Regions from separate parts of the Variovorax sp. RTB1 genome, predicted to be linked through region 2. Evidence: predicted binding sites of a transcription regulator. Region 2 holds the regulator's gene; each other region holds the start of a gene.
The links. The regulator LexA, encoded in region 2, represses DNA repair genes until DNA is damaged. The targets are predictions, from matches to a motif close to ACTGTATNNNNATACAGT.
Positions count from the first base shown of each region.

Region 1: recA (recombinase RecA) is a predicted target of LexA. The motif match lies at 4,402-4,419, and genes of this name have one in related genera.
Region 3: QN397_RS21820 (error-prone DNA polymerase) is a predicted target of LexA. The motif match lies at 2,963-2,980, and genes of this name have one in related genera.

Region 1 covers NZ_JASJXG010000006.1:90,089-100,708, reverse strand. The annotation lists gene sucC (ADP-forming succinate--CoA ligase subunit beta) at 1-866, opposite strand, end outside; gene argC (N-acetyl-gamma-glutamyl-phosphate reductase) at 1,048-1,971, shown strand; gene QN397_RS06575 (hypothetical protein) at 1,998-2,720, opposite strand; gene recX (recombination regulator RecX) at 2,767-3,216, opposite strand; gene recA (recombinase RecA) at 3,246-4,355, opposite strand; gene QN397_RS06560 (MarR family winged helix-turn-helix transcriptional regulator) at 4,501-4,974, shown strand; gene QN397_RS06555 (response regulator transcription factor) at 5,002-5,676, shown strand; gene QN397_RS06550 (sensor histidine kinase) at 5,673-7,112, shown strand; gene QN397_RS06545 (sporulation protein) at 7,118-7,324, opposite strand; gene QN397_RS06540 (biotin--[acetyl-CoA-carboxylase] ligase) at 7,330-8,142, opposite strand; gene QN397_RS06535 (SET domain-containing protein) at 8,147-8,740, opposite strand; gene QN397_RS06530 (DNA topoisomerase III) at 8,823-10,620, shown strand, end outside.
Region 2 covers NZ_JASJXG010000009.1:36,479-47,098, reverse strand. The annotation lists gene QN397_RS08545 (3-hydroxyacyl-CoA dehydrogenase) at 1-1,012, opposite strand, end outside; gene QN397_RS08540 (hypothetical protein) at 1,579-1,896, shown strand; gene QN397_RS08535 (hypothetical protein) at 2,016-3,383, shown strand; gene QN397_RS08530 (MFS transporter) at 3,408-4,571, opposite strand; gene QN397_RS08525 (D-2-hydroxyacid dehydrogenase family protein) at 4,580-5,587, opposite strand; gene QN397_RS08520 (hypothetical protein) at 5,671-6,036, opposite strand; gene lexA (transcriptional repressor LexA) at 6,177-6,851, opposite strand; gene QN397_RS08510 (asparaginase) at 6,924-7,943, shown strand; gene adk (adenylate kinase) at 8,021-8,677, opposite strand; gene kdsB (3-deoxy-manno-octulosonate cytidylyltransferase) at 8,827-9,627, opposite strand; gene QN397_RS08495 (Trm112 family protein) at 9,708-9,890, opposite strand; gene lpxK (tetraacyldisaccharide 4'-kinase) at 9,871-10,620, opposite strand, start outside.
Region 3 covers NZ_JASJXG010000047.1:12,667-23,286, forward strand. The annotation lists gene QN397_RS21805 (HDOD domain-containing protein) at 1-552, shown strand, start outside; gene QN397_RS21810 (hypothetical protein) at 1,054-1,221, shown strand; gene QN397_RS21815 (SOS response-associated peptidase) at 1,885-2,640, opposite strand; gene QN397_RS21820 (error-prone DNA polymerase) at 3,014-6,208, shown strand; gene QN397_RS21825 (BLUF domain-containing protein) at 6,853-7,260, shown strand; gene QN397_RS21830 (HAMP domain-containing sensor histidine kinase) at 7,348-8,505, shown strand; partial or broken gene QN397_RS26780 (ATP-binding protein) at 8,775-9,038, opposite strand; gene QN397_RS21840 (phospholipase D family protein) at 9,214-9,792, shown strand; gene QN397_RS21845 (hypothetical protein) at 10,033-10,359, opposite strand; gene QN397_RS21850 (DUF2164 domain-containing protein) at 10,484-10,620, opposite strand, start outside.

The DNA.
Region 1 (10,620 bases), on a different contig from region 2:
ACGTCCAGGAAGTTGGCCGGCTCGCCGCCGAACAGCTTGATGGTGTCCATGGTGGCCATCGCCAGACCGGCACCATTGACCAAGCAGCCGATGTTGCCGTCGAGGCTGATGTAGGCCAGGTCGAACTTGCTGGCTTCGACTTCGGCCGGGTCTTCTTCGTCGAGGTCGCGCAGGGCGACCAGTTCAGGGTGACGGAACAGCGCGTTCGGGTCGAAGTTGAACTTGGCGTCGAGCGCCTTGATGTTGCCGTTGCCTTCGAGGATCAACGGGTTGATCTCGACGAGCGATGCGTCGGTCTCCATGTAGATCTTGTAGAGCTTCTGCATCACGTCGACCGCTTGGGCTTGCGATGCTTCCGGCACGCCGATGCTGGCGGCCAGCTTGGTGCCTTGCTCGACGGTCAGGCCGAGGGCCGGATCGACGAAGTCGGTGTGGATTTTTTCAGGCGTGTCGTGTGCGACGCCTTCGATGTCCATGCCGCCTTCGCTCGACACGATGAAAGCGACCCGCTGCGTGGAGCGGTCGGTCACGGCCGAGACGTAATACTCTTTCTTGATGTCGGCGCCGTCTTCGATGAGCAGGCGGCGGACCTTCTGGCCTTCAGGGCCGGTCTGATGCGTGATGAGCTGCATACCGAGGATTTCGCCGGCGAGCTTTTTCACTTCATCGATCGAGCGGGCCAGCTTGACGCCGCCACCCTTGCCGCGGCCGCCGGCGTGAATCTGTGCCTTGACGACCCAAACCGGGCCGCCCAATTTTTGAGCGGCTTCCACCGCTTCCTGGACCGTGTAGGCCGGAATGCCGCGGGGGACCGGCACGCCGAACTTGGCAAGAATTTCCTTGCCCTGGTACTCGTGAATCTTCATGAGGGTGTTTCTCGGAAGGAGGTTGCGAACGGGGAGATCTGGAGACTGAATCGGCTGTTGTCCGCAGGCGACGGCAACCTGACGGCTGGGGGCGGCGAACAACCGCGGACTGTATCATGGTGCGCCGCATTAACGCGCACTTTGCGCTGCGGTCAATACGTACTTTCTCCTGACAAAAGCTATGGCCAAAGTCTTTATCGACGGTGAAGCCGGTACCACCGGTTTGCAGATTCGCGAGCGGCTCCAGAAGATGCCGCAAATCGAGGTCGTGAGCATCGCGCCGGAGCTCCGAAAAGACGTGAACGCCAAGCGTGACCTGATGGGCGGCGTCGATCTGGTGGTGCTATGCCTGCACGACGACGCGGCCATCGAATCGGTCGCGCTGATCGACCAGTTGCCGGGCAAGAAGCCGAAGATCATCGATGCCTCGACCGCGCACCGGACGAATCCGGCGTGGGCATTCGGCTTTCCGGAATTGGTGGCGGGGCATTGGCAGGTCGTGGCCAAGGCAGACCGCGTGGCCAACCCGGGCTGCTATGCGACCGGGTCGATCGCCATCGTGCGTCCGCTGGTCGATGCAGGGATCTTGCCGGCTGACTTCGCGATCGCGCTGCCATCGGTGAGCGGCTACTCGGGTGGTGGCCGGACCATGATCGAAGCGTATGAAACAGGCGACGCGCCGCCCTACGAGATCTACGCGCTGGGCCTGAAGCACAAGCACATCCCGGAAATCATGAAGTACACGGGACTCACGCGTCGGCCGGTGTTCATTCCGTCGGTAGGCAACTTCAAGCAGGGCATGCTGGTGCAGTTGCCGTTGCATCTGGACGACCTGCCGGGCAAACCGAAAGCGGGTGATCTACACGACGCGCTCGCCACGCACTACGCGGCGAGCAACACGCCCGAGAAGTTCGTGAAGGTGTTGCCGCCGACCGCCGACGGCAAGCTGGAGCCGACCGCGCTCAACGACACCAACGACCTCGAGATTCGGGTGTTTCCGAACGAGGACCATCGGCATGCGGTGGTCATTGCGCGGCTCGACAACCTTGGCAAGGGTGCCAGCGGTGCGGCGGTGCAAAACCTGAAGTTGATGCTGGGGCTTTGAGCCGGGCGCTCGGCTCTGCCGAGCAACTAGCGGGTGAGCCAGAGCCCGACGCCGAACAGCATCGCGTGCGCGCCGAGCGCGATCCACAGCAGTGTGTGCGAAGGCATGGCCATGTTGTGCAACGCATCGCCGACACGCTGATGCAGCATCGCGCGCAAAGCCGGATCTTCTTTGCCGGCTTCTGCGGGTGCGCTCGTTTCCCGCTGCGCTCGCCACTGCCGCAGCAAGTCAGACAGCGGTAGACGCTTGACCACGAAGGCGATGATGCGGCGCACCGCGCGACTGGTGCCGAGCGCCGGTGCGAGCTGGTCAGCCAACGCGTTGGCTGACAGCGCCTCGCCCGCGCGCTCAAGCGCACCATGGGCGCGAGGCATGGCCTCGATGCGGCCAGCGATGGCTGCCGACAGCCGCTCGCTCAAGCTGTCGCCATGCGCCGCGACGACATGCCTGAGCGCCCTGCGGCGCCCCTGCGCCACGCCGAGCATCACGTACAGCGGCACAAAAGCGACGAGCAGCACCGCCACCAGCAAGGCCGGAGAGGTGAGCAGCGCGAGCAGGGCACCGGCGCCGCCAGCCCGAGCCCCCGCCATGCCGGGCCCGTTGAGCCGGCCGACATACACAAAGAACAAACCGCCGCCCAGCAGCGATGCCAGCGCCACGCCGATGGCAACGGACCCCGCAAATGCCGCACCTGCTTTAAAGCCCGTTCGGGCGATGGACTGGGAGAAGGGTGTTTTTGTTTTCGACATGAGCTGCATTCCGATGTGTGACGACGCGGATCATGCCCGGAGGAACTCACTCATCGACGGTCCCTTTCAGGACCTTGGCCACGACGCCGCCGGCAAAGCCCCGCGCCATCAAAAAGCGCATCTGCTTGCCGCGCTCTTTGGCGTCGAGCGGTATGGCATAGAAGCGGCGCCCCCAAACGTCGCGGGCGCGGGCCAGCTCGGTGTCTTGCAGCCCAGCGACGGCCTGCGTGATTGCTTCTGAACCGATGCCCTTTTTCTGCAGCTCCTGGCGCAAGCGCATCGCGCCCATGCGCGGCGCTCGCTGGTTCAAGACCGACTGAACCACGCGCGGCTCGCTGATGAAGTCTTTGGCCTGAAGCTCGTCGAGCGCCGTCGCCAGCATGCCGGGCTCTTCTTCGTACTTCTTCAGCTTGCGTTCGAGTTCCGGCCGCGAGTGTTCGCGCTGACTCAGCAAACGCAGGGCGCGACCCTTGAGAGACGGGGCAGCAAAGGCCATGCGGAACCTGCGTCGCGCCGCTCTGCTTCTTACTTGTCGGCTTGCTCGGCTTTTTCGGCCTTTTCAGCCTTGGGCGCCTTCACCGGCTTGGCCTCTACCAGCTCGGCCAGGACAGGGATGCCCAGCGATTCGCGCACCTTGTTCTCGATCTCGCGCGACAGCGTGGGGTTCTCGCGCAGGAACTCGCGTGCGTTGTCTCGACCCTGACCGATTTTTTCGCCGTTGTAGGCGTACCAGGCGCCCGACTTGTCGACGATCTTGGCGGTCACGCCCATGTCGATGATTTCGCCTTCGCGGCTGATGCCCTCGCCGAACAGGATGTCGAACTCCGCCGTCTTGAAAGGCGGGCTGACCTTGTTCTTGACGACCTTGACCTTGGTCTCGTTGCCGATCGCTTCTTCGCCCTTCTTGATGGTGCCGATGCGACGAATGTCGAGCCGGACCGACGCGTAGAACTTGAGCGCGTTGCCGCCGGTGGTGGTTTCGGGCGAGCCGAACATCACGCCGATCTTCATGCGGATCTGGTTGATGAAGATGACCATGCAGTTGGTCTTCTTGATGCTGGCGGTCAGCTTGCGCAGCGCCTGGCTCATCAGGCGGGCCTGGAGACCGGGCAACGAGTCGCCCATGTCGCCTTCGATTTCGGCACGCGGGGTGAGCGCGGCGACCGAGTCGATCACGATCAAATCGACGGCACCTGAACGCACCAGCGAATCGACGATTTCGAGTGCTTGCTCGCCGGTGTCCGGCTGGCTGATCAGCAGGTCGGACAGGTTCACGCCCAGCTTTTGCGCGTACTGCACGTCGAGCGCGTGTTCGGCGTCGACGAAGGCGCAGGTGCCTGACTGCTTTTGCATTTCAGCGATGACCTGCAGCGTGAGCGTGGTCTTGCCCGAGGATTCCGGTCCGTAAATTTCGATGACCCGGCCGCGTGGCAGGCCGCCGACGCCCAACGCGATGTCAAGGCCGAGCGAGCCGGTCGACACAACCTGGACGTCTTCCAGCGCCTCGCCTTCACCGAGCCGCATGATCGTTCCCTTGCCGAACTGCTTCTCGATTTGAGCGAGAGCAGCCTGCAGTGCCTTGGCCTTTTCGCTGCCTGCGACCGAAATGCTGGTGCCTTTGACGAGTGCGTCCATTTGAGAATCTCCTTGAATATCAACGGGTTGGAATGACTTCGATCCATCTGCTTTTAACTACAGGCTGGATGCTTGAACAGTAGTGTAGAGGCTCATTGATTTAAGTAAACTCGTTTTTTAGTCAGTTTGATTTACCATTAAAGCCATGACTCCGGACCCCGAAAACGCATGGCGCCAAACCCATTTGGGCCGACTGCTCGGCCATGCGATGCGCCGCTTCGACGAACGCGTGCTCGCACTCATGGCACACGATGTCGACGTGCCGCTGGCGCTCTCGAATCTGGCTGCGCGCTCGCAGATCAGCGCGGCGCACATCCACATCACGCGTCACTTGGCACGCGATGGCGCGCGGCTCACGGCGCTGGCCGCGAGCGCCGGCATGACGAAGCAGGCCATGGGCACGCTGGTCGATCAATGCGAAGCCTGGGGCCTGGTCACCCGCGGCCCCGATCCGCTCGACGCGCGTGCACGCCGCGTGCAGTTCACCGCCGACGGGCTAGCCTGGCTCGAAGCTTTTCGCAAAGCCGTCGCGCAAGCGGAGGACGAGTTTCGTGCCAGCGTCGGAAACGACATCGCCACCGTGGTAACCATCGGCCTCGAAGCCTACGCCGCAGCCTAGAATTTGCGCAACAAGCCGGAGGTGGCGATGCGGATTCTGATTGCAGAAGATGACCAGGTGCTGGCCGATGCCCTGCTGCGCAGCCTGCGCACCTCGGGTGCGGCAGTCGACCACGTTGCCACCGGCTCGCAAGCCGATGCGGCGTTGATGACCAACAGCGAATTCGACCTGTTGATCCTCGACCTAGGTCTGCCCAACATGCACGGCCTTGAAATCCTCAAGCGCCTGCGCGCCCGTGGCTCACAGCTCCCGGTGCTGGTGCTCACCGCGGCCGACAGCGTCGAAGAGCGCGTCAAGGGCCTCGACTACGGGGCCGACGATTACATGGCCAAGCCGTTCTCGTTGCAGGAGCTCGAAGCCCGCGTGCGCGCCCTCACGCGGCGCGGAATGGGCGCCACCAGCAACGCCATCAAGCACGGCCCGCTGGTGTACGACCAGGCAGGTCGCGTGGCGACCATCGACGGCAAGATGGTCGAACTCTCGGCGCGCGAGCTTGGCCTGCTCGAAGTGCTGCTGCAGCGGGCGGGGCGGCTGGTGAGCAAAGACCAACTGGTCGAACGGCTGTGCGAATGGGGCGAAGAAGTGAGCCTCAACGCCATCGAGGTTTACATCCATCGCCTGCGCAAGAAGATCGAGAAAGGTCCGGTGCGCATCGCGACCGTTCGCGGCCTCGGTTATTGCCTGGAGAAGATTCCGGCGTGAAGCTCTTCCAGCGCGGCCAGCGCTCCCTGTTCGGGGAAATCCTCGACTGGATGCTGACCCCGCTGCTGCTGCTGGTGCCGGTCAGCATCGGCCTCACATGGCTGGTGGCACAAGGCATCGCCAACGCGCCCTTCGATCGCGCGCTGGAGTACAACGTGCAGACGCTGGCCAAGCTGGTCACGGTGCAGGGCGACCAAGTGCTGTTTAACCTGCCGCAGCCGGCACGCGAGATCCTGCGAGCCGACGACACCGACCACGTCTACTACCAGGTGCTGACGTCGAGCGGCGAATCGCTCGGTGGCGACCACGACATACCACCCCCACCCGAAGACGAGTCCGCCACCATCGGCTCGGTGCACATGCGAGATGCCGAGATGCGGGGCGCGACGGTGCGCGTGGCCTACACCTGGGTCCAGCCGCCGCTCGAAACGGCACCGCTGGTGCTCGTGCAGGTGGCAGAGACCCGCGAAAAGCAGCAGGTGCTGGCGACTGAAATCATCAAGGGCGTGCTGCTGCCGCAGTTCGCCATCCTGCCGCTCGCCATCCTCTTGATCTGGCTCGCACTCGTGCGCGCCATCAAGCCGCTGTCGGAACTGGAAGAGCGAATCCGCGAGCGCAAGCCCGATGACCTGAGCCCGCTCGACGATCGGCTGGTGCCGTACGAAGTCGCGCCTTTGGTCGCTTCGGTGAACGGATTGCTGACAAAGCTCAAGGAATCGATCGCCACGCAAAAGCGCTTTCTGGCCGACGCCGCGCACCAGCTCAAGACGCCGCTCGCAGGACTGCGCATGCAGGCCGATCTGGCGCAGCGCGAAGGCGCCAATGCCGACGAACTGAAACAGTCGCTCAAGCAGATCGGCCGCTCGAGCATTCGCGCGACGCACACGGTGAACCAGCTGCTCGCGTTGGCCCGCGCCGAAGGCGGCGCCGGTGCGCTGGCGTGGCAACCGTGCGACCTGGCGCGACTCACCGTCGAGGTCGTGCGCGAGGCAGTCCCGCGCGCGATCGAAAAGCGCATCGACCTCGGCTACGACGGCGTCGAGCCGGGTGCGCCAGGTGTCATGCTCGAAGGCAATGCGACGCTGTTGAAAGAGCTGGTGCGCAACCTGGTCGACAACGCGATCGCGTACACGCCGTCGTCGCCCGACAGGCCCGGCGTGATCACCGCGCGGGTGCTGGCCGATCCGTTCGGGCACATCGTGCTGCTGCAGGTGGAGGACTCGGGACCGGGTATTGCCGAGTCGGCGCGCGAGCTGGTGTTCGAGCCCTTTTATCGCGTGCTGGGCAACGAGGCCGACGGCTCGGGGCTGGGCTTGCCGATCGTGCGGGAAATCGCGCGGCAGCATCTGGCCACTGTCACGCTGGAGGACGCGCATCCGGGCGTGCAGTCGCCGGGTGCGCTCTTCAGCGTTCGCTTCGACACCGCCAAGCCCTGACGGGCTCAGCGCGCGACGCTGCTGTCAGTCGTCGACGCAGGGGTCGATGGCGCCGCCGTATCACCCTTGCGAATCTGCAGCATTTCGGGCCGCACTTGCTGGCTGAGCCGTTGCGGTTCGCGTTCGGTTCCGGCAGACGGCCCACCGTCGCCAGACCATATGAAATAGCCGAGGTTGATGGCGACCAACGCGAAGAAGACCCAGCGCAACATGGACTTCAGACCGCCGGCCCACGCGGGCGCACGCTGACTTCGGAACTGGAGATGGATTGCATGCCGTTCTCAGTATGCACGCGCAGTTCGCCACCCCAGCCGACGCCTTCGCAGCGGCCGACGGTGCCATCGCTGAGTTGCACTTCGCGCCCCTGCAACGCATCGCGCGCCGCGAAGCGTTCGGCGAAGAGCGCAAAGCCCTGCGCCTCGAAAGCCAGCACGTCGCGCAACAACGGCGCGACCAGCATTTGCAACACGGTCGGTGATGTGGCGTCGGGCAGCCATTGCTGCACCCAGGCCGGCGCCGTACTGAGGCCGGTCGCGTCTCTGGGGCCGACGTTCAGGCCGATGCCGATCACCAGCCAGCGCGAGGCCGCATCACCGATCGTGGCCTGCGGCAACGCGGTCTCGATCAGGATGCCACCGAGCTTGCGGTCATCGATCCATAGGTCGTTGGGCCACTTGAGGGCGAGCCGCGCAGCGCGCCGCGGATCGAGGCTTTCCGCCACGCTGACCCCGACCGCCAACGACAGGCCCGACCAGTCGCGCGGTGCCAGCGGCAAGCCGATCGAGAAGGTCAGCGACGCGGGTTCTTCAGCCACCTGCGCGCTTTGCCAAGGGCGTCCGAGGCGGCCGCGGCCGGCGGTCTGGCGTTCGGCGACGAGCAACACGGGCGCCAGTTGTCCGGCGCGGCCACGGCGCATCAACTCGGTGTTGCTCGAATCGATCTGTTCGACCACCTCGATGGCCATGTCGGGCCGCCACGGCGCCGTGGCGGCCGCCAGCTGATCCGGATTCCACGCGTGGCTCAGCGCCATGTCATCAGTCCTTGGTGGACTTGTCCTTTTTGCCGGAGCCCTTCGCCTTCCTGACCTTTTTTTCTGCCTTGACCTTGTCAGCTTTAGCCTTCTTCTTCGCCTTCTTTTTCTTCTTCTTTTTCTCGTCTTCCTTTGGCGCGAGCAAGGTGCCACGGCACGCCTCGGCACCACACCAGCACGGAAATTCCGCCAGCAACTCGGCCGTGTACGGCTCGTCGATCATCAGCCCGTAGTCGTAGTTGAGCTCTTCGCCCGCCGCGATGTTTTGCAACGCCTTGATGAAAACTCGGCCATCGGTTTCATCGGCCTCGCAGTTCGGCGCACACGAGTGGTTGATCCACTTGGATGCGTTGCCGTTGATCTTGCCGTCGATCACATGGCCGTCATCGATATGAAAGTAGAACGTGTGCTGCGGCTGGCTGGGGTCGTGAGGGTGGCGCCGGAGCGCTTCTTTCCAGCTGATGACTTCGCCCTTGTATTCGATCAGCGTCTCGCCCTCCGCGATGTCCTGCACGGCGAACACGCCGTTGCCATGAATGCCCGAGCGGCGCGTTTGTATGCGGCGGCCAGAGGTTGAAACGGGGGATTTGGTGGGCATCGCCGAAGTCTGATAGTTTGAGTAGGCACACATGCGCATGCGTGCGTACGCACGCGAGGCGCCGAGTATAGAGAGCACTCATATGACAAAGACACTGGTTATTGCAGAAAAGCCTTCGGTGGCTCAGGACATCGTCCGCGCGCTCACGCCCGTGGCCGGCAAGTTCGACAAGCACGACGAGCACTTCGAGAACGACACCTACGTGGTGACCAGCGCGGTCGGCCATCTGGTCGAGATCCAGGCGCCGGAGGAGTTCGACGTGAAGCGCGGCAAATGGAGCTTTGCCAACCTGCCGGTGATTCCGCCTCACTTCGACCTGAAGCCGGTCGACAAGACCAAGACGCGCCTGAACGCGGTCGTGAAGCAGGCCAAGCGCAAAGACGTGACGCAGCTCATCAACGCCTGCGACGCGGGCCGCGAGGGCGAACTGATCTTCCGATTGATCGAGCAGTACGCCGGCGGCAAGACGCCTTTGAACAAGCCGGTGCGCCGGCTGTGGCTGCAGTCCATGACGCCGCAAGCCATTCGCGATGGCTTCGACCACCTGCGAACTGAAAAGCAGATGCAGGGCCTGGCCGACGCCGCACGTTCGCGCTCCGAGGCCGACTGGCTCGTCGGCATCAACGGCACGCGGGCCATGACGGCATTCAACTCGCGCGACGGCGGTTTCTTTCTGACAACCGTGGGCCGCGTGCAAACGCCCACGCTGTCGGTAGTGGTCGAGCGCGAAGAACAGATCCGCAAGTTCGTCTCGCGCGACTACTGGGAAGTGCACGCGAGCTTTGCGGCCGAGGCCGGCGACTACCCAGGCAAGTACTTCGACCCAGCGTGGAAGAAAGCGAACGCGCCGCTCCTGCCCAGCGGCGAGCCGGATGCAGAGCAGCGCGCCGATCGCGTCTGGAACGAGCGCGACGCGCTGGCCATCGCCCAGGCCGCGCGCGGCAAGCCCGCCACGGTCACCGAGGAAAGCAAGCCGAGCACGACCGCCAGCGGCATGTTGTTCGACCTGACCTCGTTGCAGCGGGAGGCCAACAGCCGCTTCGGCTTCAGCGCGAAGACCACGTTGTCGCTGGCGCAGTCGCTGTACGAGCGCCACAAGGCACTCACCTATCCGCGGACCGATTCGCGCGCCTTGCCCGAGGACTATCTGCCCGTCGTGAAGGACACGATGGCGATGCTCGCCAACAGCGGCATGAAGCACCTCGCGCCATTCGCCAAGCAGGCGATCGACGGCAACTATGTCAAGCCGAGCAAGCGCATCTTCGATAACGCCAAGGTGTCGGATCACTTCGCGATCATCCCGACGCTGCAGGCACCGAGCGGCCTGTCGGACGCCGAACAAAAGCTGTACGACTTCGTGGTGCGACGCTTCCTGTCGGTGTTCTTCCCGAGCGCTGAGTACCAGATCACTACGCGCATCAGCACCGTGACCGAGGCCGGCAAGAAATACGCATTCCGTTCCGACGGCAAGGTGCTGGTGAAGCCCGGCTGGCTTGCCATCTACGGCAAGGAAGCCGCTCAAGACACAGACGAAAAAGACGGCAAAAACCTTGTGATCGTGAAGCCCGGAGAAGTCGCGCGAACCGAATCGTGCGACGCCAAGGCGCTCAAGACGCGGCCACCCGCGCGCTACTCCGAAGCCACGTTGCTGGGCGCGATGGAAGGCGCCGGCAAGACCATCGACGACGACGAACTACGGGAAGCGATGCAGGAGAAAGGCCTCGGCACGCCTGCCACGCGGGCGGCCACGATCGAAGGACTGATCGCCGAGAAGTACATGCTGCGTGAAGGCCGGGAGCTGATCCCGACCGCCAAGGCGTTCCAGCTGATGACGCTGCTGCGTGGCCTCGGTGTCGAGGAGCTTTCGAAGGCGGCGCTGA
Region 2 (10,620 bases):
AGGAAGGCGTCGCACCGCTTTCGAGTTGGGCGCCGAGCGCATGAATGAGCTTGAGCAGGTCGGCGCGGCGTGCGGCGCGGGGCGACACCCAGACGGCCGGCGTCGCATCGATCACCGGTACGGGCGGTTCCGCTGCTTGCTGCATGACGCCATCGACATAGCGATAGAAACCCTCGCCGGTCTTGCGGCCGAGCGCGCCGGCAGCAAGACGCTGCGCAGTGATCACGCTCGGGCGAAAGCGCGGCTCCTCGTAGTACTGGCGGTAGATCGATTCCATGACCGGATGCGAGACGTCGAGCGCGGTCAAATCCATCAGTTCGAACGGCCCGAGGCGAAAGCCAGCCTGGTCTTTCAGGATGCGGTCGATCGTCGCGAAATCGGTGACGCCTTCACCCACGATGCGCAGGGCCTCAGTACCGAAACCGCGGCCGGCATGGTTGACGATAAAGCCTGGCGTGTCGTTCGCCCGCACCGCGCTGTGGCCCATTTGCACGGCATAACCGGCCAGGCGGTCGCAAATTGCGGGGTCGGTCTTGAAGCCTGCAATGACTTCGACCACCTTCATCAGTGGCACCGGATTGAAAAAGTGGAAGCCCGCCATGCGCTGCGGGTGTGCCATCACCGCAGCGATAGCCGTCACCGACAACGACGAGGTGTTGGTCGCCAGCGTTGCGCCAGGTGCCACCACCGCTTCGAGATCCTTGAAGAGCGCTCGCTTGACGCCCAGGTCTTCGACGATGGCTTCGATCACCAGGTCGCAATCGGCAAGTTGTTGCATCGACGACACAGGATGAACCCTTGCGATGAGGGCATCGCGTGTGGCTTCGTCTAGTTTCCCTTTTTCGTGCAATTTTTGCCATTGGGCGACAAGCGCCTCCTTCGCGCGCTCCGCTGCGCCATCGAAACTGTCCAGCACGAGCACTTGGCTTCCGGCTTGTGCCGCGATTTGTGCAATGCCCCGGCCCATGGCGCCGGCGCCGACCACGCCGATCTTGGAAAAATTCACACTCATTTGATAATTGTCTCCATAGGGAATTTTCGACTCTGACGCACGTGTCAGAATGTGTCTACTTTCGATTGCTTTTGGGCTCATTTTGCAACTCCGACGCATCGCAGCCGCTCTGATTTCTATCGGGGTTGCGCTCCCATCATTCGCTTTGACGATCGGTCGTCCTCAAGGGTCGACGTGGATCGGCAAGCCTGTAGATCTCGTCATTCCGCTCACCCTCGAAGAGGGCGATGGCGGGGATTCGCTATGCCTGGGAGCAGAGGTTCTGCAAGGCGACACGCGGATAGACGACAAACGCGTAACTGTATCCCTCGAACCGGGCAGCAGCGCCGCTACGCCTCGTATGCATGTCAGATCGACGGTGATCGTCGACGAGCCGGTCGTGACGGTTGCAGTGAGCGCAGGGTGCGCCACCCGCTCCACGCACCGCTACGTACTGCTTGCCGATGTGCCTGCGGATATCGCGGTGCCTGGCGTAACGACTTCGCCCGGCGGGCGCTCGTCGAGCAATGGCTCGACCGGAAGTTCAGCGTTCTCCTCCTCGGACAGCAGATTCGGCGGCGACTCGAATGGATCGTTCAACGGTGCGACATCCGGTGCAGCAACAGCGCGCCGCAGTGCCGCGCCACGCGTCGTCCGTCCTCGCGATCCTGACGCCGTGGCTGCAGCACCGCGTCGGCCCGCACCGGCCAAACCGCCGGCGCCTTCACGTCGCGTCGTGGTCGCTGCCGCACCTGTTGCACCCCCCGCGGCATCACCCGTCGCGCCTCGCACGCCTGCAGCAGCCGCAACCGCTGCTGCTGCTGATGCAAAACCTGCCGCGAGCGTTGGCCCGCGCCTGCAACTCGACGCGATGGAGCCAACAGCGGCACGCGACCCGGGCCTGAAAGCTTCTCCCGAACTGATAGCACCGCCCGTTGAAGATCCTGCCAAGCGTGCCGAAGCTGCCGCGCTTTGGAAGGCCGTTGGTACGCCTTCCGAAGATGCCCAACGCGATGCTCAGCGCATGCAAACGCTCGAAGCGACGTTGACTGCCTTGCGCGAGCAGACCGCTCAAAACCAGCGCACGCTGCTCGAAATGCGGCAGGAGCTTGCGGCTGCCCGCGACAGCCGCTACCGCAACCCGCTTGTCTACGCGTTGATCGCTTTGTTGCTGCTGGCACTGATCGGCATGCTGTTGCTGTGGCGCCTAGCCAAACGAGCCGCAGCGCCTGCATGGTGGGGCGAAGCGCCGGCCGCTGGCGGACGGGCACCCGACGAACCGGGTGCAGGCGGCATGCCTCGCAGCGCTGGCCGGTTGCCAGAGCCACGCGCATTTCCGACGCGTCAGGTTGCCGCGGCGTCACGCCCCGCGCCGCTCGACGACATCGAGCCCGCCTATCTCAGCGGCTACGGCTCGCTGGAAAACACAGTGGTTCGCACGCCTGATGGTGCGCCAGTGCGCCCAGTTAACACCGAGGAGTTGTTCGACGTGCAGCAGCAGTCGGACTTCTTTTTGTCATTAGGGCAGCACGACCAGGCCATCGCCGTATTGAGCGAACACATCGCCGACAACCCGGGCACCAGCGCATTGGCGTACCTCGATTTGCTGCGCATCTTCCACTCGCTCGGACGGCGCGATGACTACGCGCGCCTGCGCCATGAGTTTGAGCGCGCCTTCAATGCCGACGTGCCGGAATTCGACAAATTCTCGGAAGCCGGACGCGGCCTCGAACACTATCGCAGCACGCTGGCACGCATCGAGTCGCAGTGGCCGGCACCTGGTACGCTGGCATTGATCGAAGAGCTGGTGTTCCGCAAACCCGGAACGCATGGCGACGAAGCGTTCGACCTGGCCGCATATCAAGAGCTTCTGTTGCTGTATTCGGTGGCAAAGGAAGTCATCGACCCAGACAGCGCGCCGCCAGCGCCCGTCACTCCGCTGTCGTTCGTCGATACCTTCGGCCACGAGCTCGAGCCGACGATGCCGGCACCGATCGATCGCGAAATTCCAACCCGCGAGATGCCACTCGACACTCTCGAAGCGGGGTCGCCACCCGATGCTATCGAGGGTGCGCCGACGTTGCCGGATTCGATCTATGGCGGCATCGACGACGGGTTGCAGCACAACACGGCGTATGTTCAGGCGCCCACCACTTTGCCCCCTGCTGCCGTTCCGCCAGCGGCGCGCCCACGCGCTCCGCATCGTCCGGGTGTCGATCTGGACCTGGCCGAGTTCGACAAGACGGCCTACGAAACGATGCCGGCACCCATCGAGGTATCCGCTCCGACGGCAGAGCGTGAGAAAAATCCGCACATCATCGACTTTGATCTTTTTGATCCGGCAACCGAGGCCGAAATCGCGCCGAAGAAGTCGCCAGACACAAAACGCTGAGGTCAGGCTCGGGGCCTCGGCGTTTTACGCCGTGACGACAGGCCTCTGAGCGCGTTCGACCAAAAAGCTCAGTAGCATCGCGGCCAGCACCGTCGCGAGGCCGACCCAGTGCATGGAATCGATCGCGTCATGTGCAAGCATCCAGCCGCCAGCGCCAGCACCCACTGCCTGACCGATGTAGATGCCGGAGCTGTTAAGCGCGACAGAGCCGGGCGCAAGTGTCGGTGCCAAGCCCACCAAGCGCGCTTGCTGCGCTGAGTTGGCAGCAAAGCAGCCCAGACCCCAAGGCACCAGAACCAGGGCCATCGATGCCATGGTCATCCCCAGCGGCCAGAGCAGCAGGCTCACCGCGATCATCGCTGTGGTGAGCATGACCATGCGCCCCGCGCCCAGCCGATCGATGTTCCGGCTGACCAGTACGTTGCCGATGAGACCGCATGCGCCAAACCATGCCCACATGAGGCTGAGCGATGTCGCGTCCGCGTTCAGTGTCAGCTTCAAGATCGGGGCGAAGTAGCTCGACAACACGAATTGCCCGACGCCCTGCAATGCGGTGACCGACACCACGCCCATGAGGATCGGACTCTTCAAGACGCGCCCCCAGGCTGCGCGTGACAAGGCGGCCGGATGAATGTGGGCCGGCAGAGTGAACCAGATGCCGATCGCGCTTGCAACCGAGAGCGCCGAGATGACCATGAAGGCGCTGCGCCAGCCGAAGTGACCTCCAATGAGCGCGCCGATGGGAAGGCCCAGCACGGACGCCATCGACCAGCCGAGAAAAACGAAGGTGACGGCCCTGCCGCGCTGCTCGGGCCGTACGAGCAGGCCAGCGCAGGCAGCCGACTGCGCAGTGAAAATCGCAGGCGCGATCACCGTCAGTGTGCGCACCAGCAGCAAACCACCAAAGTCGCTCGTCAGCGCGCCGACGGCATGGCCAGCCGCATACCAGAGCATGGTGCAGGCGAGGAGCACGCGGCGGTCCCACCCGGCGAACACGGCTGCCAGCAGCGGTGCGCCGAGGCACATCACGATGGCCGCCACCGTGATGAGCTGCCCGGCCGTCGCTGCGCTAACCGCCAGCGACGCGCTGATCTCGTTGAGCGTGCCGGGCACCACCATGACCCCGGTGCCGATGACGAAGTTACCGGCAAGCAGAGCCCATAGCGCGCCTGGGAGCGGCGGGCGCACCGCCGATGTCAACGTCGAACCTGCAGCGCGCCCGGGTTGACGATGTTGGTCGGGTTGCCCTTGATAAAGCTCACAACGTTGTCGAAAGCCTGACCGAAATAGAGCTCGTAGCTGTCTTGCTCGACATATCCGATGTGCGGCGTGCAGATGCAATTCTCGAGTCGCAGCAGAGCATGTCCTTGCAGCGGTGGCTCGCTTTCGAAAACGTCGATAGCGGCAAGCCCGGGACGGCCGCGATTGAGCGCAGCCAGCAAGGCGTCGGGCTCGACCAGTTCAGCGCGCGAGGTGTTGACGAAGAGGGCGGTCGGCTTCATGCGAGACAAGTCCTCCAGCTTGACGGCACCGCGCGTCTCTTCGTTGAGCCGTAGGTGGACCGACAGCACGTCTGCGGCCATGAAGAAGGCCTCCCGGCTCGGCGCGACCTGAAAGCCATCGGAGCGCGCCTTGGCGCAGCTGGCCTCACGGCCCCAGATCACCACCTGCATACCGAATGCCTGGCCGTAGCGCGCGATCAGTTGACCGATACGGCCGTAGCCCCAGATGCCGAGCGTCTTGCCCTTCAGCACCGAGCCGAGGCCGAAATTGGCCGGCATCGATGCCGATTTAAGGCCTGACTGCTGCCACGCGCCGTGCTTCAGGTTGCTGATGTACTGCGGCAGACGGCGCATCGCCGACATGATGAGCGCCCAAGTCAGCTCGGCCGGGGCCAGTGGCGAGCCGGAACCTTCTGCCACCGCAATACCTTGCTCGCTGCACGCGGTGACGTCGATGTGACTGCCGACGCGGCCGGTCTGCGAAATCAGTTTGAGCTTGGGCAGCTTCTCGACCAGCTGCCGCGATATCTGCGTCCGCTCGCGAATGAGCACGATCACATCGGCGTCTTTCAAGCGCACCGAAAGCTGTCCGATGCCTTTGACGGTGTTCGTATAAACCTTGGCTGCGTAGGCGTCGAGTTTGGCGGCGCAGCGCAGCTTGCGCACCGCGTCCTGGTAGTCGTCGAGGATCACAATGTTCATGGCGTGCCATTGTGCCTCGCGTCATCGGCCTTAACAGGCAGTCGACGTCGTTGTCGCCACGGAAGGCGGCAACGAAATGTTCGTCAGTGAAGTCGATGGCGACCGTCGACTGTCTCGGCAGCCTCGAGTGCGGCCAGTCGATCGAGTTCGGCGCACACGTCCGCTATGCGACCCGAAATCACCACGCGGCCCGTGCGACGACCGGGCTCCTGCGGGTCAACGACACGCACCACGCGCAGCGGACGCGACGGCGAAACGGCGCTTGCGCAACCCGGCTCCGCCGCCCGCGAACCACATGACGGCCTGACCGCGACATAGCGCAAGCCGGTCGCGTTTCTGCGCGGCGATGCGGCGAGCCCTCTATTGGGCAACCAGCGATCGGCCAGCAACTGCATCGGCATCCATAGGTCGGCGAAGAGGTCTGAAAAAGTAAGCGAAGCGAGTCCCATGCGATCTCCAAATAGGTCAGAGGTTGAACACAGGCAGGATTGCTTGAACGGCTGTGCCAGGGTGATGGCTCTTCGCCATACGCCCGCCACCTGTCGCAGCCGGTTTTTGCGCGCTGAATGCGCGTAAGAAAGGTGCTACCTCACATCAGCATCGTGTTGCGGATGAGGCCAACGGCGAGACCTTCGATCTCGAAAGGTTCGCCAGGCTGCACGATGATGGTTGGATAATCTGGATTCTCGGCGTGTAGCTCGATGACTTGCTTGTTGCGGCGCAAACGTTTGACGGTCACTTCATCGCCCAGTCGCGCCACCACTATCTGCCCGTTACGCGCCTCCTTGGTGGACTGCACAGCCAGCAGGTCGCCATCCATGATCCCGGCGTCGCGCATCGACATGCCGCGGACCTTGAGCAAATAGTCGGGCTGCCGCTGGAACAGCGTGTTCTCGACGTAGTAGGTTCGATCGACATGCTCTTGCGCGAGGATGGGCGAACCGGCGGCTACGCGACCAATCAGCGGCAGCGCCAGTTGAGCCATGCCCGGCAGTGAAAGCGAAAACTGGTTGTTGCGCGACTCGTTGAGCGAACGGAGCGCATCGCCCCGAAGCCGGATGCCGCGCGACGTGCCACTGATGAGGTCGATGACGCCCTTGCGTGCCAAGGCCTGTAAGTGCTCTTCTGCCGCATTGGCCGATTTGAAGCCGAGTTCGGTTGCGATTTCTGCACGGGTGGGCGGCGCACCAGTGCTCGCGATGGCGCTCTGGATAAGGTCCAGAATTTGTTGCTGGCGGGCGGTAAGCTTCACTGCGAATTGCATGGGAACTCCTTGCGGCACTGGTTGAATGTCCAGTAGCTGTATTTTTAAACAGTTTTTCAAAGTTTGCAAGCAATGATGAAGTCAGAGCAATCGGAAGTGCGTCGCCTTGTGGTGCTGGGCACCGGGGGCACGATCGCCGGCCGTGCGGCATCCGCTGGGGACAACCTCGGCTACACCGCGGGCGAGGTGGGCGTCGCAGATCTGCTCGCTGGGATTGGAGCGCCATCTGGCGTGACGCTAGTTGCCGAACAGGTCGCGCAGCTCGACAGCAAGGACATGAGCTTCGATGTGTGGCACCAGCTGGCGCAACGATGCATGCATTGGTCGAACGTGCCCGACGTGATCGGCATCGTCATCACGCACGGCACCGACACGCTCGAAGAGACAGCGTTTTTTTTGCACTCTGTGTTGCCTGCGGAGAAGCCCGTGGCGCTGACTTGTGCCATGCGCCCGGCCTCCGCACTCGCGCCCGATGGTCCGCAAAATGTGCGCGATGCGATTGCCGTAGCAGCGACCGCGGGCGCCCGAGGCGTGACCGTGGTGTGTGCAGGCACCATTCACAGCGCCATCGATGTCCAGAAGGTACACACCTACCGGCTCGATGCCTTCGCGTCCGGGGACGCCGGGCCTCTTGGCTATGTGGAAGAAGGGGCGGTGCGCCGCGTCCGTGACTGGCCGGGCGCCCCTGACGCCAAGGTCGGTACTGCCGGCCTCGACGCAGCACTCAAACTCAAAGTGATCAGTGCGGACGTCAAATGGCCGCGTGTGGAGATCATCATGAGCCACGCGGGTGCGACCGGTGCAGTCATCGATGCGCTGATGGCGCATGGCGCGGAGGATGCGGCCGGTCCGGTCCGCGGCCTCATCCTCGCTGCGACGGGCAACGGCACGCTGCACCACGCGATCGAAGCGGCCGCGGCTCGAGCGCACGCGGCCGGCATCGAAATTCGACGTGCAACACGCTGCGTCAACGGCCGCATCCTGCCGCGCGGTGACGACACGTGGCCCGACGCCGGCGGCTTGTCCCCGGTCAAAGCACGCATCGCGTTGATGCTTGAGTTGATGTTGGCTTCGCCACCTGTTTCGGCTTGAGGTGGCCTGGGGCTCAACCCATCAAAGGCGCAAAAAAAGCCGCCGTAGCGACTTCTTCGTTCGCCTCGAAGGCCACCTCAGCTGCTCAAAGCCGTCAGCGCGCGTTGCGTGATTTCGTCAACCGAGCCCACTCCACTGATGGCGCGGTATTTTGGCGCTGCCGTCGGATCAGACTTGGCCCAAGTCGCGTAATAGTCCACCAGCGGTCGCGTTTGCTCGCTGTAGACGTCGAGCCGCTTGCGGACGGTTTCTTCCTTGTCGTCTTCGCGCTGGATGAGTTCGTCGCCCGTGACGTCGTCGTGCCCAACGCGCTTCGGCGGGTTGAACTTGACGTGGTAGGTACGGCCTGAGGCCGGGTGCGATCGGCGGCCGCTCATGCGATCGATGATGTCCGAGAAAGGCACGTCGATTTCAAGGACGTAGTCGAGCTTGACGCCCGCTGCACGCATCGAATCTGCTTGCGGAATGGTGCGCGGGAAGCCGTCGAACAAAAAGCCGTTGGCGCAGTCGGGCAATGCCAGCCGCTCTTTTACCAGATTGATGATGAGGTCGTCGCTCACCAACGCACCCGAAGCCATGACCGCCTTGGCCTGCAAACCGAGCGGCGTGCCGGCCTTGACGGCAGCCCGCAGCATGTCGCCGGTCGAGATTTGCGGAATGGCGTACTTCTGGCAGAGGAAGGCGGCTTGCGTGCCTTTGCCTGCCCCGGGGGCGCCCAACAAAATCAGTCTCATGGTGTCCTCGGAAGGTTCTTGGAATTTGTGTCGCGCCAAGCCTGCCGAGGCGTCGATCTACGGGGCAATGCCGGGCGGGGTCGGGTCGAGGATAGCATGCGACTTCGTGCTGAAATGCCGGCAAATCCCGCTTGCAGTTGCGGTCGCGATCAGGCTTTTTCAAAGATCGCGCGTACGCGCTGCAAGTCTTCAAGCGTATCGACGCCGGGACCCGGCGCCTGTTGCGAGACATGAACTGCGATCCGGTGTCCGTGCCACAGAACGCGCAGTTGTTCGAGTGCCTCGATGGCCTCGATCGGCGCTGGAGGCAGGCTTGGAAAGCGTTTCACGAAACTGGCCCGGTAGCCATAGATGCCGATGTGCCGCAAAGGCGGTGGCGTCGGCATTGCGGGGGTGGTGACTTGGCCATTTTGGCCGCCCTGGCCGGCGCCGTCTCTCCACCAAGGAATCGGCGCGCGGCTGAAGTACATCGCAAACCCTTTGGCGTCGAGCACCGCTTTCACGACATTGGGATTCACGAAATCTGCAGGGTCATCAATCGCGTGCACCGCAGTGCTCATCGGCGCATCAGGGTTGGCGGCGAGCGTCTCTGCCACCGCATCGATCAACGATGGATCGATCAGCGGCTCGTCGCCTTGCACGTTGACCACGATCGCGTCGTCTGCGAGCCCGAGTTGAATGCAAGCCTCGGCCAGCCGGTCGCTTCCGCTGGGGTGGTCGGCGCTGGTCAGCAGCGCGAGGATGCCGTGGGCTTCGCAGGCGGCCACGATGCTCGGATGATCGGCTGCGACCACCACGCGATCGGCGCGCGACGATCGCGCTCGCTGCGCCACCCGCACGACCATCGGCAAACCGGCGATGTCCGCCAGAGGTTTGTCTGGCAGGCGGCTGGAGGCAAGGCGTGCCGGGATCAAGACTATGAAAGCGGCGTTGGCCGTTGGCGCGGGCACCGGCTCAGCAAAGTGCTCAATCACCGGCGCAATAACGGGCGCAATAACGGGCTCAAGAGACGACTGACCGGCCGGCTGAGTCAAAGCCCAAGCTCTTCATCCGACAAGGTTCTGGCTTCGTCTTCGAGCAGCACGGGAATCCCGTCGCGCACCGGGTAGGCCAGACGCGCGCTGCGCGACGAAAGCTCCTGCTTGTCGGCATTCCATGTCAGCGGGCCCTTGGTCACGGGGCAAACGAGCAGTTCAAGCAGCTTGGTATCCATCGACCGATGATAGCTTTGCATCGAGCGCTGCGAAGAAGCCCGGTTCAGGCGTGAAGACCAGCGGCACGGCATACGCTTCCGGCGTCGAGCGCCAAAGTTTCAATGCGTCTTTTTCCGTGCAAAGGAGCCGGGTTGCACGCGGCTGCGCCCAGACCCAGCCCTTGAAGTCGTGATGGTCGGGCAGCGCGATCCGCTTTGCGATCCGCACGCCACGGGCTGCCAGCATGTCGAAGAACGCCTCGGGGCGGGCGATGGCCGCTACGGCATCGACCTCCGGACCGGCGAGGTCGGCGAGCGGCGTGCGCATTTCGTTGCTCTGCACTACGTCGCCGCCCAATTCGCGGGTGGCCTTGAAGCCGGCAAACGCAGGACGCGTTCCCGTATGCAGCACCAGGTCGCATCGCCGCGGCCACGTTTCCCGCAGTGGGCCTGCGGGCAGCAGCCAGCCGTTGCCCACACCGCGATCGTCGAACACGCAGATTTCGATGTCGCGTGCGAGCGCCAAATGCTGCAGGCCATCGTCGCTGACGATCACCTGTATGTCGGGATGGCGCGCCAGCAACGTCTGTGCCGCTACGACGCGTCGTCTTGCCACGACCACTGGCGCGCCGGTCGAACGCCGTATTAACGCGGGTTCGTCGCCCACTTCGGCAGGATCGGAGTCGTTCGAGACTTCGCGGCAATCGGTCGTGTTCCGACCGTAGCCGCGCGACACCACCCCGACGCACAA
Region 3 (10,620 bases), on a different contig from region 2:
GGTAGGTCCAGCGCTATCGCGAGCGAACTGTGCCATCGCTTCGCGAAACGCATGGACCTGGACGACCCCGCCTCGTTGACCACGCACGTCGTCCTGTCCTTCACGGGCCATCTTGCGTGTGCGTTGGTCCGGCCCGCGGACCAACGCACAGCGCCTGCTGCGGACACGTTAAGCCTGCTGCAACGCTTTGAGCGGCAACAGGCATCCATCGGACTGGCTGCACCGGAGGTGGGACGCCTGCTGCTCAGTTCGTGGAGCCTGCCACCGTCACTGGTCGACAAGGTGGCCATGATGGACCGGGTGGCAATGCCACTCGACGGTGCGCCAAGTCTGCAAAGCCAGACTCGGGCCATTGGGTTTCTCTGCGCGCGGCTGGGCGAACGGTTGGCACGCAAGCAGGTCGCCAACACCGAACAGCTCGAAGCCCTGCTGCAAACCGATCCGGATCTGCGTTTCCTTCGATCTTATTTCGATTCGACGGCTTACGACGATGCCCTCCGGAGCATGGTCGCACCGGATTTTCTGGAGGGACTCGACGTCGTAGAAGCGTGACACGCAAAAAGGTTGAAGCGCTGAGGCAGGCGGATAGGCACCTTCAGACACATCCTCAAATGCGGCGTCTCCGCGACACCGCTTGCCAATGCGTTACGTTCTTAACAGGCGTGGTCCCCACTGTGACCGGTTGGACAGGCGAGTCGTGCAACGGGTCGGCTTGCCGCACGCGCATGGTGACCACCCCAAAGGCACATCATCGAAAAAAAGCGGTCACGCCCGCCCTAACTCGATGTACCGCGGCCAGTCAGTTTGCGCGCTGTTCTAACGACTGCGTTGCGGCTTTTCTGCAACGCTGCCAGCTGCCCGAGTTGAGCGGCACAGTCCGACAGCCCAGGCATCAGTATCAAGGGATTGCGCCGCAGCGACGTGATCGATTTCTCCCCCTCGACGGGTCGGCGGTCTTTCGCGATCAGTCCAGCGGAAACAACCGCCATCGACTGCCGGAGAAAAACTTTTTCAAAGGCTGGTGTGCGGTCGGGCCATCATCTCGCGCCGGCTATGCCGCCTTCGGGCTGCAATGTCTACGAGACGCTCGGCTCTGGCTACACACTGCTGGCGTTTGGCACCAAGGCCAAAGTCCTCAAGGATTTTCGCGACGTTGCAGCTGAGTTGCGCATGCCGCTCACGATCGTGCAAGACGACTGCAAAGGCGCAGTCGAGCGCTAGGCAAACCTCATTCTCATTCGACCCGACCAGTTCGTTTGCTGGGCCTGAAAGAACGTCGAACTTCATGGCAAAGAGGCCTGGGAAGGTTTGTCCGTTGCCAGAGGATGACGCGACCCGCGCAGGCGCTAACTCGCGGCGGGTATCGCACCATTGGTGAGCAGGCCACCACCAAGTGGCTCGGAAATTGGGGCCTGCCGCGTTTGTTTTTATGTCCCATCCAATACGCCGCCGATGCATCGCCGGATCGTGACAGTCCAGCTTTTGTACGAACGTCCCGGCTGTCGGTGTCCTGACGAAGCCAACCGGGCAGTGCAGGCAATCGTGGTGACCACGCCGTGGTTCAACAACGATGCCAGCGACCGTAAAAATCACCATGCAAGTCGTTTATATGTTCGGAAGCTTTGCCATCCCGGACGAGACGAACAGGATTCCCTTCGGAAGCGAGTCGTCGGAGGCGATGGCAGCCTCACTGAAAGTCACCGTTACCCCAGCCGGTTTTGGCTACCGGAGCAGATGCAGCAGCAAATGAGCCACTAACGCCCTAATGCCAACGCCAAATCTGAGACTGGGAAGGCGGATGGTTTCCAACTGCGCCGATGCCTACTCGCCTTCAGTCAACGCAGACCACCCGATGTCAGATCTGACGACCAGACGTCAAGGGTGCTAAGACATGCAGTTCACAGTAAAAGTCTCGCCTCCTGAGGCAGCCGCAGGCTGGTCTGCCGGTCCCGCGTTGAACAGTTCCACCGGCGTCAACTGAACGAGCGCTTTGGCTTCTTCCACTGTACCGGCAAGCCACTGGTCGAAGTCAACCTGTTCCACCAGCACGAGCGATCGCTTGTCCTGTTGTTGCGGCGGCAACGATAGCTTCGTCTTGGGATCGAGCATCGGCTTGTGCATGCGATTCATTAACGGATGCACATCGGCGTTCATCGTGAGCATGGTGTAGTTGGGCACGATCTCGCCGGTGATTGGATCGGTCCACATGCTCCAGATTCCGGCGACACCCCAAGGTTGTCCGTCTGAGCGCTCGAAGCGCCACCACACGTTTTTCCCCGTCTCCCAGTTGGGCTCGTCGAACGACGACGCCGGAATGATGCAACGCTGGCCTCGCTTCCACGCATCGCGATACGTCGGCCTGCTCGACACGGTTTCGCTGCGGGCGTTCACGGTGCTCAGACGCTTCGGCTTGTCGCCCAGACCTCTCGGCTTGCTCATGGGGATGCGCGTTTCGCAGTCGGCCGGAATCATTCCCCACTGCCCCACGACAAGATCGTTCGAACCATCACTGGCCCGGCGAATGAAGGGGCCCGGGCGCAGCGGATGGAGTTCACGCACCCAGCCGCTCTGATTGCGCGGGCCGACGTGCCAAAGGGCCTCGATCTCGCGGACTTCCGGGCTGATGTAGCGGGTGCACATAAGGAGATTCTGCAATGCCGCGGCGCCGGCGTCGCGCGGTCGAACAACTGCCTGGCACGGCGGACCAGTTCATCGGATTTGTCCAGGCCCCGCGCTTGGCGATTCCTTGGTTGTCAATGGTCTGAGCCACTCGGCCGCAGCCTCCACGGGCGTCAGGCTGCGCAAGCGCGCGTCTTGCCAGAGCGCGGCCGCCTGCGCCTCCAGTTCGACTGGATCGATCGTTCGCCAGCGGCGCTGCAGCTGGTGCGCGCACGCACCAATCCACAGGGCTTGGCGGCCGTTTGAATCGTGCAATTTGTCCATGAGCGCATCGTACAAAACTACTGGATGAATGTACAGTTATCAGTCTTGATGCCGACGTCTGTGCTTCGTGATCCTGCCCGTTCCGTCCTCTCCGCCTGCCTACGCCGAGCTGCACTGCCGCTCTAATTTCACCTTCCTCGTGGGTGCCTCCATGCCGGAGGAGTTGGTGCGCCGGGCCGCCGAGAAGCACTACACCGCACTCGCCCTGACCGACGAATGTTCGGTCTCCGGCGTCGTGCGGGCCCACCTCGAAGCACGCGAATGCGGCCTGCACTTCATCGTCGGCAGCGAGATCCAGTTCATGACCACCAACGACACCCCCTTCGCTCGACTGGTGCTGCTGGCGCAGGACAGGCGCGGCTACGGCAATCTGTGCGAACTCATCACGCTGGCGCGCCGGCGCGCACCCAAGGGCTTGTACAAGGCGCTGGTCACTGACATCGAGGGCAAGACCGCCAAGGCCCCTCATCTGGCCGGCATGGCCGGTTGCATCGCTCTCCTCCTGCCGGAGGCAGGCGCCACCGTCGAAAGCCTCTTCGCCCAGGCCATGTGGCTGCGCACCTGGTTCGACGGCCGTGGCTGGATCGCTGGCAGCCGGCCGATGCAGATGGACGACGACCTGGTCCTATGGACCCTCGAGGAGGCCGCGGGACAGGCCGGCGTGCCGATCGTGGCCACCGGAGGCGTGCTGATGCACAGCCGCGGTCGCAAGCCCGTGCAGGACGTGCTGACGGCGGTGCGGCTGGGCAGGACCGTGGCGGAGTGCGGCTTCGAGCTGTTGAGCAACGGAGAACAGTACCTGCGCGGCCGTGTGCTGTTACCTGAATTGTTTCCGCTTGAATGGCTGCACGAGAGCGTGAAGATCGCGGGCCTGTGTACCTTCAGCCTGGAAGAGCTGCGCTACGAGTATCCCGACGAGATCGTGCCGCCCGGCGAAACGCCCGCTTCGCACCTGCGCGCGCTCACCTACGCCGGCACCCTCACGCGCTTCCCCGCGGGCCTCTCCGACAAAGTGCGCGGCCAGATCGAGCACGAGCTGGCCATCATTGCGCAACTGGCCTACGAGCCCTACTTCCTGACAGTGGCCGATATCGTGCACTGGGCGCGCGCGCAGGGCATCCTGTGCCAGGGCCGCGGGTCAGCGGCCAACTCGGCGGTCTGCTACTGCCTGGGCGTTACCGAGGTCGATCCGGCCCGCATGAACGTTCTCTTCGAGCGCTTCATCAGCGTCGAGCGCAAGGAGCCGCCGGACATCGACATTGACTTTGAGCACCAGCGACGCGAAGAAGTCATGCAGTACATCTACAAGAAGTACGGGCGGGATCGTGCGGCCATCACTGGGGTCATCACCTCGTACCGAACCAAGTCGTCGCTGCGCGATGTCGGCAAGGCGTTGGGGTTTCCGCTGGAGACGGTGGAGCAGCTGGCAAAGACCGCCTACGGCACCGAGGGCGTGTGGATCGCAGAAGCCTGCCTGGTCGAATGCGGACTCGATCCGTCGACGCACAAGGTGCAGCAATGGCTGCATCTCGCCAACGAGGTGCGCGGCTTCCCGCGGCATTTGAGCCAGCACACCGGCGGCTTCGTCATCGCGCGCGACAAGTTAAGCCGCCTGGTGCCGGTGGAGAACGCCGCAATGGACGATCGCACCGTGGTGCAGTGGGACAAGGACGATCTTGATGCACTCGGCCTCTTGAAGATAGATGTGCTGGCGCTCGGCATGCTCACCGCCATCCACCGCGCCTTCGACTTCGTTGCGGGCAAACGTGGCGCCCCCTTCGGCATGCAAGACGTGCCGGCCGAGTGCGTGGTGACCTACGCCATGATCCAAAAGGCCGACACCGTGGGCGTATTCCAGATCGAGAGCCGTGCACAGATGAGCATGCTGCCGCGGTTGAAGCCCGAGCGCTTCTACGACCTGGTGGTGCAGGTGGCCATCGTGCGGCCCGGACCGATCCAGGGTGGCATGGTGCATCCGTACCTGCGCCGCCGAGCGGGCGAAGAAGCGATCGACTACCCAAGCGACGAGATCAAGGTGGCGACCGAGCGCACGCTGGGCGTGCCGCTGTTCCAGGAGCAGGTGATGCAGATCGCCATGCTGGCAGCCGATTTCACCGCTGGCGAAGCCGATCAGTTACGCCGGGCCATGGGCGCCTGGCGTCGCAAGGGCGGGCTCGAGCCGCACCAGGACAAGCTCGTCCATCGCATGCTGGCAAAGGGCTACACACCCGAGTTTGCCGATCGAATCGCCAAGCAGATCGAAGGCTTCGGCAGCTATGGGTTTCCTGAGAGCCATGCGGCCAGCTTCGGCCTCTTGGTCTACGTGAGCTGCTGGCTCAAGCGCCACCATCCCGACGCCCTCCTCGCCGGCCTGCTTAACAGCCAGCCGATGGGCTTCTACGCACCGGCGCAATTGGTGCGCGATGCGCGCGAGCATGGGGTCGTGGTCAGGCCGGTAGATGTGACAGTCAGCGAGTGGAAGACCACGCTCGAAGAAGCCACGCAGGCCAGCGGGTGCAGTCCGCGCTGGGACACCGCTTTCGTGGACCCCTTGCGCGCAGTGCGGCTGGGCCTGTCGCAGATCTCGGGCATGCGGGAGGCCGTGGCACAGCGGATCGTGGCCGAGCGCGCGACTGAGCCTTTTGCCACGGTCGAAGATCTCGGGCGGCGCGCAGGGCTCGATGCGCACGACCTGCGTTGCCTGTCCGGCGCCGATGCCCTGCACTCGCTGGCGGGCCACCGGCCGAACGCTGTGTGGGAAGCGATCGGTGTCGAGACGCGGGCCACCGAGCTGCTGCGCAACGCGCCGACGATCGAAGAGACCATCGAGTTTGCCGCACCTACCGAAGGCGCCGACATCGCGGACGACTACGCCTCGATGGGCCTGACGTTGCGTCGGCATCCGCTGGCGCTGCTGCGGCCCCGGCTGGCGAAATGGGGCATCCGAACCGCGGAGGATCTGCGACGCAATGCCAAAGACAAAAGCACTGTCCGAGCGAGCGGCATCGTGACGCACCGGCAGCAGCCGGGCACGGCCAGCGGCGTGATCTTTGCGACGCTGGAAGACGAGACCGGCACGGTGAACATCATCGTGTGGCCCAGCGTTGCCGAGGCACAGCGGGCGGCGTTGCGGGGGTCGATGCTGCTCACAGTGCAAGGCACCTGGCAGTCCGAGAAAGGTGTGCACTCGCTGGTCGCGTTGAAGCTGCGCAATCACGACAAGCTGCTCGGGCGATTGCATGCCTCGAGCCGGGATTTTCGGTGAAATAGCGCACTTGACAAAACCGTTCGCCGGTTAAACCACAAGGTGACCACACAGTCCGCACCAACTGCAAAAGATCGGGGGGCGGATGCGCCTTGCCGATCATGGTTCCGCGGCAGATTGCGGCTTAGCAATGTCAAAGGTAGTTGGCCGGGACGGAGGCGGCCTCGGCCTGCAATCGGTAGTGGACGAAAAGCTCTTCATGGGCCTTGAGTTTGCGCAAAGCCCAGAACTAGTGAACGAGGCGGCCAGTGTCGTCGTAGGGCTCCGTCGCTTCGCGGTTCGGCGCCCAGGAATGATTGAGATGCCGCGTGGCATTGCCGCCGCGCACTGCGCCGATCGTGATGCCATCGGACAGCACAAACAAGTAGGTCGGCTAATCGACCCACGCCTTGGATTAAATTGCCTTGGCGCTGTAGCTTCTGCCGTTGTACAGAACCAGGAGCGTGCGTCTGAGCACCGCGCAAACAGCAAATGCGTCCAAGCCATGCAAGAAACTGCGGCCAGTGCGAAATAGGGCGTGGGCTGCCGTCGGCTAGAAGCATCGATGAGGGCAACTTCAATCGGACTCCTCATGGAGTCGTCCTACGCCGAAGTTCATAGCCAGCGCACAAACAACCTCGAGTACTTGAGAGACACAAGATCTCATGCTCGGTCGATTGATTTATTCAAGCACGGCGCTCTGCGACGCTGCTGAGGGATTGCGCATTTGCGTCGAGGCCCGGCAAGCCAACGCCGCCCGCCAAATAACCGGCGCGCTCTATCTTGCGGACAACCTCTTCTTCCAGTACCTTGAAGGAGAAGAAGTGCAACTGGCCACATTGGTTAACCGTATTCACAAGGACAAGCGCCACTCCAACTGCGCCGTGCTGGACAGCCGGCTCATCTCGCAGCCCATATTTAAGTCATGGCCAATGGCGTGGCTTCCCCGTACGGTGCAGACCGATCTTTTGACGCAGGCCGTTGTTCCGCGGGGATCGAATCCTGCAGCGATCGACGGGACAACCGCCGGGACGTTGTTTCTTGCTCTGTCGCAGTCAGCCGAGCATCATTAAGGGTTGGTCACGAGGGCCGGTAAGCACTTCGTCCACGTCCGCAACGCGGATGCGATTGGGTACGATCGGCCGATGCGCAGGTTGCGCATGTCAGCCACCGAGGTTTCTATGCGGCTTGCGGATTTCATTGACCAGAATATCGAGACCATCGTGTTCAGCGCGGAAGAATTTGCGCGCACCCTGGATCCCGCCGCCCGGCATCTCGATGCGGAGGCTTTACGGGATCACATGCCGATGATTCTGCAGGCTGTGGCAGTGGACCTGCGAGCACCCCAGACACGACCCGCGCAGCAGCTCAAATCACTCGGCCAGCAACAGCGCCCGCAGGGCGCCCCTGAGAGCGCAGCGCAGACGCACGCGCAGTTGCGGGCCAAGGCGGGTTTCGACATCGAGCAGCTCGTGGCGGAATACCGGGCGCTGCGCGCTTCGGTGCTGCGGCTCTGGCTGGGTGAGGCATCGCACTTCGACGACGACGCGTCCGACGACGTAGTGCGCTTCAACGAAGCCATTGATCAAGCTGTGGCCGAGTCGGTGGCGTTCTACACAGCCGAAGTGGACCGCTGGCGGCACGTATTTCTTGGCGTGCTGGGGCACGATCTGCGAGGGCCGCTCAACGCCATTCTGTTGACTGCTGAAGTGTTGTCGCGCATGACCACTCTCGAACCGTTGACCCGTCACACTGTCCGGCTTGTCCAGAGCGGCAAGCGGATGAAGACATTGCTCGACGACTTGCTCGATTTCAGCCGTGCCTCACTTGGTCTTGGCATTGGCGTCAGACGGACAGCCGCGGATCTTGCGGGCCCCTGCAGGGAAGAGATCGATGTGCTGCGCGCCGCTCTGCCGGACACGCCGATTACTTTTGAGGCGGAGGGCGACACCTCAGGTGAATTCGACGTGTCGCGCGTACGCGAGGTGCTAGGAAATCTTGTCAACAACGCGGCGAAGTACGGCACGCCAGGCAGTACGGTGGTTATTCACCTGAGCGGTGACGCCGAAGCCGTCCGGTTGTCCGTTGAAAACCTTGGCGAGCCCATCCCACTCGCAGCTATCCCGCAACTGTTCGAGCCGCTTCGCCGCGGCGCGCCGGCCGAGCCCCTGGACGAACGGGCCAACCTGGGTCTGGGACTTTTTATCGTTCGCGAAATCGCGAGGGGTCATGGCGGCGAGGTCGTTGGAATGTCAGCTGACGGCAAGACGCGATTTACCATGCGGCTGCCCCGAATGGCAAGCTCGCCCGGAGTCTGAAGCGAGGCCCCCTCAGGGGCCCAAAAGTCGGAGTGCATTCGAGTCATGGCGCTTGCGTCGTCCAAGACTCAGTTTGTTGCACGGGGTTTCGGCGCGAACGACAGCGGCATCCAATGGGAGACGGGGATAAAAGCTGGCATCGGGGATGCCGGCTGTGCATGACTCCACCGTCTTCGTCCTTTCTCGGCTCCTTTTGAATGGCAGATCGCTTGCGCGAAGAAGGCACGAAGGGTGAAGCCCAGAGAACCTTGCCCCGCTTGTGTAATTGCTTAGCCGGCGTTTCCAGTCGGCGTCTTTCGCGCCTGCTCACGAGACTTTATGTGCTTCTCTGAGTTCGTCGTGGCGTGCGTGATCTGGCAACTGTCATTGCCCGTGTCGATGATGTAGCAGTGGTGCGTGAGCTAGTCGAGCAACGCGGTAGTCATCTTCGGATTCCCGAACACACTGAACCATTCTGCGAAGTCCAGGTTGGTCATCACCACCACGCTGGTGTGCTCGTACGGCTTTGCACGCAGGTTGAACAGCAGCGCCCCAACGGCACTCGTGCAGAGATAGTTGTAAAACTATCATTCGTTGTCACCCATGGTTCTGGGCAACTTCATTGGACAGCGCCGGAACCATCTGCAGGCAATTCAGTTTCAGCGTGTCCAAGGAAAGCAATTCCGTGCTCCTGGTTAGGATTCCCACCACACTGTTGCACTTTCCTTGATGAAACTTTTAACCTTTCCTGATCTGAATCGCTGCGTGCTATGCCTGGCGATACTGATGCCGGTCGGCTGCTCCGTGCAGCACCAGGCATCGGCAACACTTTCTGTGCCTGACGGTCAGCAGATCGAGGTTGGCTTCTCGCCAGAAGCCGGAGCCGAGGCACTCGTACTCAAGGTCATCGGCAGCGCGCGCCAGTCGGCACGACTCGCCGGCTACTCGTTCACTTCGCCGAACATAGTGCGTGCGCTCATCGAAGCCCACAAGCGCGGTGTCGACGTGAAGGTGCTGGTGGACGACCGGGGCAATCGCGGCAAGGCCAGCATCGCGGCAATGAACCTCATCGCGGGCGCGGACATCCCGATCAAGGTCATTTCAACCTACGCCATTCACCATGACAAGTACATCGAGGTCGACGGTCTCCACACCGAGACCGGCTCGTTCAATTACAGCCAGGCAGCGGCCCGCTCCAACTCTGAAAACACTCTGGTCGTCTGGAACAACCCGAAGCTGGCCGCGCAATTCACGGCGCATTGGGACAGCCGATGGGCTCAGGGAGTTGCGATCAAGATGAGCTACTGACCGCGAATCCATTCCGGGCGGCTTGCTTCACCGGCAACGCGCCTTGGGCAACAATGCAGTGATGACGACGATCCACATCTTTTTGTCGAATGGTCGATATCAGGCAGAAACTGCAGCGCACCGAAAGCTGCTCCCATCAAGCGATCGCAAGTAGAGCGAAGGCCGTGCCTTAGCGACAGAGCAACGAGCAACATTTGGGGTTACCGGCGCTGAGGGCGCAAGAGTAAACGCCTAGCTTGACTACTGGGCGTCGACTCCTACCGCTTCGTCTTGCCAGCTGGTTGCAACACCATTCGCGGCGACAACACAAAACACGGAGAACGCACGGTCTGCAATCCTGATGTGCCCTTCCGCGATGTGCTCTGCGACGTACGCCATCAGTTGCGTGGTTGGCATGCGGCCTCCGACCTTGCGATGTACCTGTACCAGCACTTCCTCGATGCCCCGATCGACAAAGGGCTGCGCAACGCTTGCATATGCCTGCTCGGCCAGCAGACGACTCCGCACATCCGCAATATTTGTCCATGCCTGCTGTGCGGGAGCAGAGGCCGGGAAGCGGGCTCGCATGAGTTCGTGGACGCGTCGTTTGTTCATAGGTTCAAAGCATGTGGGTCAAGAGCTTCCGCCTGCATCCCCTGAAGACGACGGTGGCCGGGCTTAAAGCCAGGAACTGCACACGACCATCGCACCATCACTTGCGATCGTGCTGTTTGCGGTCAAGCTTTCGCCAGTACGGGAACTCGTCTTCGTGGACTTCGATGTCCAGTTCCGAGACGCGGGCCTGCATTCGCTTCTGCACGTCGGCGACCGCCCGGTTGTATATGAGCG